Regions from separate parts of the Bradyrhizobium sp. USDA 4341 genome, predicted to be linked through region 2. Evidence: riboswitches for the same ligand, from Rfam matches in the RefSeq annotation. Region 2 holds a riboswitch; the other holds the start of a gene.
What was found. Region 2 has a riboswitch for S-adenosylmethionine ahead of ACVIGB_RS28215 (O-succinylhomoserine sulfhydrylase). Riboswitches for the same ligand answer to the same signal wherever they lie in the genome.

Region 1: it holds a riboswitch for S-adenosylmethionine, as region 2 does, so the genes downstream of both, metX (homoserine O-acetyltransferase MetX) here and ACVIGB_RS28215 (O-succinylhomoserine sulfhydrylase) in region 2, are expected to answer to the same signal.

What each region holds. Positions count from the first base shown of each region.
Region 1 is NZ_JBSSGO010000002.1:6,525,390-6,528,794, forward strand. It holds gene hisC (histidinol-phosphate transaminase) at 1-744, opposite strand, end outside; gene ACVIGB_RS36890 (chorismate mutase) at 781-1,644, opposite strand; SAM riboswitch at 1,831-1,910, shown strand; gene metX (homoserine O-acetyltransferase MetX) at 1,995-3,200, shown strand; gene metW (methionine biosynthesis protein MetW) at 3,197-3,405, shown strand, end outside.
Region 2 is NZ_JBSSGO010000002.1:4,677,208-4,680,612, reverse strand. It holds gene ACVIGB_RS28215 (O-succinylhomoserine sulfhydrylase) at 138-1,346, opposite strand; SAM riboswitch at 1,423-1,502, opposite strand; gene ACVIGB_RS28210 (2'-deoxycytidine 5'-triphosphate deaminase) at 1,636-2,742, shown strand; gene ACVIGB_RS28205 (hypothetical protein) at 2,882-3,405, shown strand, end outside.

The DNA.
Region 1 (3,405 bases), 1.8 Mb from region 2:
CCCGCGGATGCGGTTACAGGCATCGACGATATGCGCCGGGCCGAACATCCAGCCGACCCGCAGCGCGGCAAGGCCGTGGATCTTCGAGAAGGTGTGCGTCACCACCGTGTTGTCCGTGGTCGCGACCAGCTCGATGCCGAGCTCGTAGTCGTTGCGCGAGACGTAGTCGGCATAGGCGGCGTCGAGCACCAGCAGCACATGCGACGGGAGTTCGGCGCGCAGCCGCTTGACCTCGTCGAACGGGATATAGGTGCCGGTCGGATTGTTCGGGTTGGCGAGCCAGACCAGTTTCGTGCGCGGCGTCACCACCTTGAGGATGGCGTCGACGTCGGCGGTGAAATTGGTCTCGGCCGCGATCACGTTCCTGGCGCCGTTCGCCATGGTGGCGATCGGGTAGACCAGGAAGCCATGGGTGGTCGAGATCGCCTCGTCGCCGGGTGCGAGATAGGTGTGCGCCAAGAGGTTGAGGATCTCGTCGGAGCCGGCGCCGCAGATGATGCGATCGGGATCGAGCCCATAGGCGCGGCCGATCGCCTCGCGCAGCACGCGCGAGGTGCTCTCCGGATAGTCCTCGAGATGGTCAGCCGCGGCCTTGTAGGCCGCGATCGCCTTGGGAGACGGGCCGAACGGCGTCTCGTTGGCGGACAGCTTGAACACTTTGCGGCCCGGTTCCGGCACCGGGCTCTTGCCGGGCGTGTAGGGCGCAATATCGAGGATGCCGGGATTCGGCACGGGGCGGGACATCATCAACTCCGATGGGCGGATGGGCCGGCGCTTAGCCTAGCTCCTGGCCGATCCGTTAGAGGGCACCGTATAGCGCGTTGCGTGGCTGCCGACGAGGGCCGAAGAGCGCACCGAGGCGCCGGCCTCGATCAAGGCGAGCCTGATCTTCTCGAAACCCTTGTTAGTCAGGTCTTGCCCGGTGACCGACACCAGCAGGGCCGCGCCGTCGAAGGCGGTGTCGGGGACCGCGACGATCTCGGCGAGCGGGGCCAGCGCGCGGGCGACATCGGCGTTCCAGCCGGAGACGCGCACGCTCCAGGTCTGCACCTCGGTCACCATGGCGTCGTCGGCGACCCGCGAGATCACGAACACCGGCAGCGCGGCGGGATGGTCGGCGCGTTCGAGGAACGGCAGCCGTGCGATGATCTTCGGCGCGCCATCGGCTTCGAGCGCATTCCACCACGGCGTGCGGCTCGCGATCGCGGAGACCAGCGCGAGGTCGCCCTTCGACTTCGCCGCCGCCTCGACCGCGGCCTGGGCGCTGAAATGCGACACGTAAGGCACCACGAAGCCGAAGTGAAACCGCGCCGAGTCGCGCATGGCGGACTCGCCCACGGAAACATCGGCGTGCACCGCGAACGGCGCCTGCACGTAAGTGAAGGTCGAGATGATGACGCGCCAGATGCTCTCGATGGTGTCGAGCGGCAGGATACCGCGATGGCGCCGCACCAGTTCGCGCATCATGCTGGCCTCGCGCGCCGGGCGGAACGCCGAGCCGACCTCCTGGGTCTTCTTGACCTGGATCAGGCGGTCGATGATGTCGCCGCGCGCCATCAGCAGGCGGTGAACCTGCTCGTCGATCGCATCGATCTCCTTGCGCAGCTCCTGCAGCGAGGGCGGCGACGGGGGTGGGTTGGACATGCTCTCAAACCTTGTCGTCCGGGCGGCCCGATGCCGTGCCAGACAGGGTCCCTGATTAGGAAAGACGGCCAGCGAAAGCAAAGAGAAACGTCGCAGGCGTGCCTTGCGCATTCGGTTAACCATCGGCGGCCGGCAAGGGGAGGTTCGCTGGCCGCCTTGACGACGGGGGGCCTGAGGACTAGGTTCGCTCCACTCCGTGGTCATTTGAGCCGGCCGGCTTGCAGCCACGTTAAACAACTCGCTAAACAGGCCGGGGGACAGATCAGCTCCCGGCCGAACCTTGTTCAGGCCGGGTTTTTTATGGCCTGATTTCTGTTCGAGCCCTCCCGCGCGAGGGCAGGGTCGCCTAGATGAGCAACGTGCGTCCGATACCGAGCCCGCCGATGTCCAGCGATGATCGCGCCCATGAGGCCGATCACCCGTCGTCATTGGTGGCGAAGTTCGGCATGGATCAGCCGCTGAAGCTGGATTGCGGCGTCGATCTCGCGCCGTTCCAGATCGCCTATCAGACCTATGGCCAGCTCAATGCTGACAGGTCCAACGCGATCCTGATCTGCCACGCGCTGACCGGCGATCAGCACGTCAACAACACCCATCCCGTCACCGGCAAGCCCGGCTGGTGGGACACCATGGTCGGCGCCGGCAAGCCGATCGATCCCGAACAATACTTCATCATCTGCTCCAACGTGATCGGCGGCTGCATGGGCTCGACCGGGCCCGCGTCGCTGAACCCTGCGACCGGCAAGGTGTGGGGGCTCGATTTCCCGATCATCACGATCCCCGACATGGTGCGCGCGCAGGCGATGCTGATCGATCGCCTCGGCATTGCGACGCTGTTCTGCGTCGTCGGCGGCTCGATGGGCGGCATGCAGGTGCTGCAATGGACCGCTGCCTATCCGGAGCGCGTGTTCTCGACGCTCGCGATCGCCTGCTCGACGCGGCACTCGGCGCAGAATATCGCGTTCCACGAGCTCGGCCGTCAGGCGGTGATGGCCGATCCGGACTGGCGCGGCGGCCGCTATGTCGACGAGGACACCCATCCGCATCGCGGACTGGCGGTGGCGCGGATGGCGGCGCACATCACCTATCTCTCGGACGCCGCGCTGCACCGCAAGTTCGGACGGCGGATGCAGGATCGCGAGCTGCCGACCTTCTCATTCGATGCGGATTTCCAGGTCGAGAGCTATCTGCGCTACCAGGGCTCGTCCTTTGTCGAGCGCTTCGACGCCAACAGCTATCTGTATCTCACGCGCGCGATGGACTATTTCGACATCGCCGCCGATCACAATGGCGCATTGGCGAATGCGTTCGCCGGCATCAAGACGCGGTTCTGCGTGGTGTCGTTCACCAGCGACTGGCTGTTTCCGACCTCGGAATCGCGCGCGCTGGTGCATGCGCTGAATGCGTCGAGCGCACGGGTGTCGTTCGCCGAGATCGAGACCGATCGCGGCCATGACGCGTTCCTGCTCGACGTGCCGGAATTCCTCGAGATCTCCCGCGCCTTCCTGCAGGCCGCGGGCAAGGCGCGCGGACTGAAGGATGACGGCCAATCATGAGCATGCAGCAGACATTGCCCTTGCCGGGCGTCGCGCCGGAGCGGACCGGCGGCTATCGCACCGATCACCTGCTGGTCGCCGACATGGTGCGGCCGGGCTCGCGCGTGCTCGACGTCGGCTGCGGCGACGGCGAATTGCTGCAGCTGCTGGAGAGCCGCGGCATCGACGGCCGCGGCATCGAGTTGTCGCGCGAGGGCGTCAATGG
Region 2 (3,405 bases):
CGACGCGCTCGGCAGCGCTCTTGCGCGCCTGAGCGCGGCGGGTGGGGGCTCTCTCCACGGAATGACTCGTGGAGAGAGCCCCCACCCCAACCCTCCCCCGCAAGCGGGAGAGTCCCGTCGGGGCTTCTTCGCCCGCCTCAAACCTGCTCGAGAGCGCGTTCAAAATCCTCGATCAAATCGTCGGGGTGCTCGAGCCCGGCCGAGAAGCGGATAAAACCTTCGCTGATGCCGAGCTCGGCGCGGGCCTCCGGCGCCAGGCGCTGATGCGTCGTGGTGGCGGGATGCGTGACCAGGCTCTTGGCATCGCCGAGATTGTTGGAGATGCGTGAGATCTTCAGCGCATTGAGGCAGCGGAAGGCGCCGGCCTTGCCGTCCTTGACCTCGAAGCCGACCAGCGTCGAACCGGCGCCCATCTGCTTCTTCACGGTCTCGGCCTGCGGATGATCGGGGCGGCCGGGATAGACCAGCCGCGTGATCTTCGGATGCTTCGCCAGCGCCTCGGCGATCTTCGCCGCGTTCTCGGTCTGCGCGCGGACCCGGATGCCGAGCGTCTCCAGCCCCTTCAACAGTACCCAGGCGTTGAACGGCGACAGCGACGGGCCGGTCTGGCGCATGAAATTATGGATATGCTCGGCGATGAAGGCCTCCGACGACAGGATGACGCCGCCGAGGCAGCGGCCCTGGCCGTCGATATGCTTGGTCGCGGAATAGACCACGACGTCGGCGCCGAGCGACAGCGGGCTCTGCCAGATCGGCGTCGCGAACACATTGTCGACGATCAGCCGGGCGCCGCCGCTATGCGCGATCTCCGCAATCGCGCCGATGTCGAGCACGTCGAGTGTCGGATTGGTCGGGCTCTCCAGGAAGAAGGTCTTGGTGTTCGGCCGCAATGCGCGCTGCCACTGGTCGAGATCGAGGCCGTCGACCAGCGTGGTCTCGATGCCGTAGCGCGGCAGCAGGTCCTGCACGACGTAGAGGCAGGAGCCGAACAGCGCCTTCGACGCCACCACGTGGTCGCCGGCCTTCAGCGGCGCGAGGATCGCGGTGGTCACCGCGGCCATGCCGGTCGCGGTCGAGCGCGCGGCTTCCGCGCCCTCGAGCTCGATCATGCGGCGCTCGAACATCGCAATGGTCGGATTGGAATAGCGCGAATAGATGAAGCCGGGATCCTGACCCTTGAAGCGCGCCTCGCATTGCTCGGCGGTGTCGTAGACGTAACCCTGGGTGAGAAACAGCGCTTCCGACGTCTCCCCGAATTGCGAGCGGAGGGTGCCGCCATGGACGAGGCGGGTTTCGGGACGAAAGCGGGCGGTATCTTTGGATTCAGAAGACTTGGATTCAGACATGTGACCTCCGACGTGGCCATTTCCCTCGGAAAATGGCCACAAAAAAACCGGCCTGGAGCAACCTCCACAAGCCGGGATCACACTGTCCCCGGCCTGTTTAGCGACTTATTTAACGTGGCTGCAAGCCGGCCGGCTCAAATCACCACGGGATAAGTGCAGCTGATATTCCCTCGCGCCCTTTCCGTCAAGACGGTCATCGGATAACCCGTAAAAGCCCATAATTTGGGGCTTGGTGGCCGCTCAGAGTATGATTTTGGGCCATCTCGAGGGATCGCCAAGGGACCGCATCGTGTCGTTCACGCTGGAAGACGAATCCAACGGAATTCTGCCCGACCGCATGATCGCGGAGATGGCGGAGGCCGGCCTCATTCTGCCCGCCTATGACTTTGTCGAGAGCCAGATCCAGCCGGCAAGCCTCGACCTGCGCCTCGGCGACATCGCCTACCGCGTCCGCGCCAGCTTCCTGCCGGGGCCCGATGCCACGGTCGCGGAGCGGATCGACCAGCTGAAGCTGCACGAGATCGATCTCTCCGACGGCGCGGTGCTGGAGACCAATTGCGTCTACATCGTCCCGCTGCTGGAGAGCCTGGCGCTGCCGCCGGAGATCGTGGCTGCGGCCAACCCGAAGAGCTCGACCGGACGGCTCGACGTCTTCACCCGCGTGATCGCCGACGGCACCCGCCGCTTCGACATGATCGGCGCCGGCTATCACGGTCCGCTCTATGCCGAGATCAGCCCGAAGACGTTTCCCGTGCTGCTGCGCGAGGGTTCGCGGCTCAGCCAGGTCCGCTTCCGGATCGGCGAAGCGACCTTGACCGCCGACGAGCTCGACGCGCTGCATGCCGCCGAGCGGCTGGTCGATGCCGACAATGCCGATCTCACCCATGGCGTCGCGCTGTCGGTTGATCTCTCCGGCGAGAACTCGGGCGGCTTCGTCGGCTATCGCGCCAAGCGCCACACCGGCGTGGTCGATGTCGATCGCCGCGGCGGCTATTCGGTCGAAGAATTCTGGGAGCCGATCAAGGCGCGGCCCGACGGCAGCCTCATTCTCGATCCCGGCGAGTTCTACATCCTGGCCTCGAAAGAGGCCGTGCAGGTGCCGCCGGACTACGCCGCGGAGATGGTGCCGTTCGATCCGCTGGTCGGCGAATTCCGCGTCCACTATGCCGGCTTCTTCGATCCCGGCTTCGGCTATGCCGGCGCCGGCGGCAAGGGTGCGCGCGCCGTGCTCGAAGTGCGCTCGCGCGAGGTACCGTTCATTCTCGAGCATGGCCAGATCGTCGGCCGCCTCGTCTATGAACGCATGCTCGAGCGCCCCGACGCGCTCTACGGCCAGCGCATCGGCTCGAACTACCAGGCGCAGGGCCTGAAGCTCTCCAAGCATTTCCGCGTTTAATTCCGTAGCCCGGATGAAGCGCAGCGAAATCCGGGACGGTGCATACGTGGATTGAGCCGTCCCGGATTGCGCTTCGCTGCATCCGGGCTACGATTGCGCATGCGAGCTCGACCTCGCCAACAAGAGCCAGGGAGCGAACATGACCGCAGGCGAAAGCGCACAAGAGGCGCAGTGGCGGAAGTGGCGCAGCGTTGCCGATCTCTATCACGCCTTCTTCACGGGGCTGATCCTCACCGTGGTCACGCGGCGCGGCACCGCCGACGCAGCCGAATTCGTCTTCCGCGTGTTTCGCCGCCAGCAGCAGGAGCGCTTCCTGCCCGGCTTGAAGAAGCTCGGCCTCGACGGCCTGCCGCCCGCGGTCGCGGCCGCGCGATATCACTATCTCTCCAACTGGATCGGCGGCGTGCATGTCGAATACATGTACGAGACCGACCGCAAGGCCTGGATCCGCTATCCGCCGCCGCGCTGGATCTGGAAGGGCACGGCGATCTGCGGCGTGCCCGGCGAGGTCTCGCGCGCGATGCTGCGCGGCTGGCACGCCAACAACGGTGTCGCGCTCGGCGATCTCAGGCTCGGCTTCGTCTGCACCAAGCAGAGCGTCGACGGCCAGGACGGGCTCGAGGGCTACTACTGCGAATACGATCATCCGCTCGAGCTCGACCA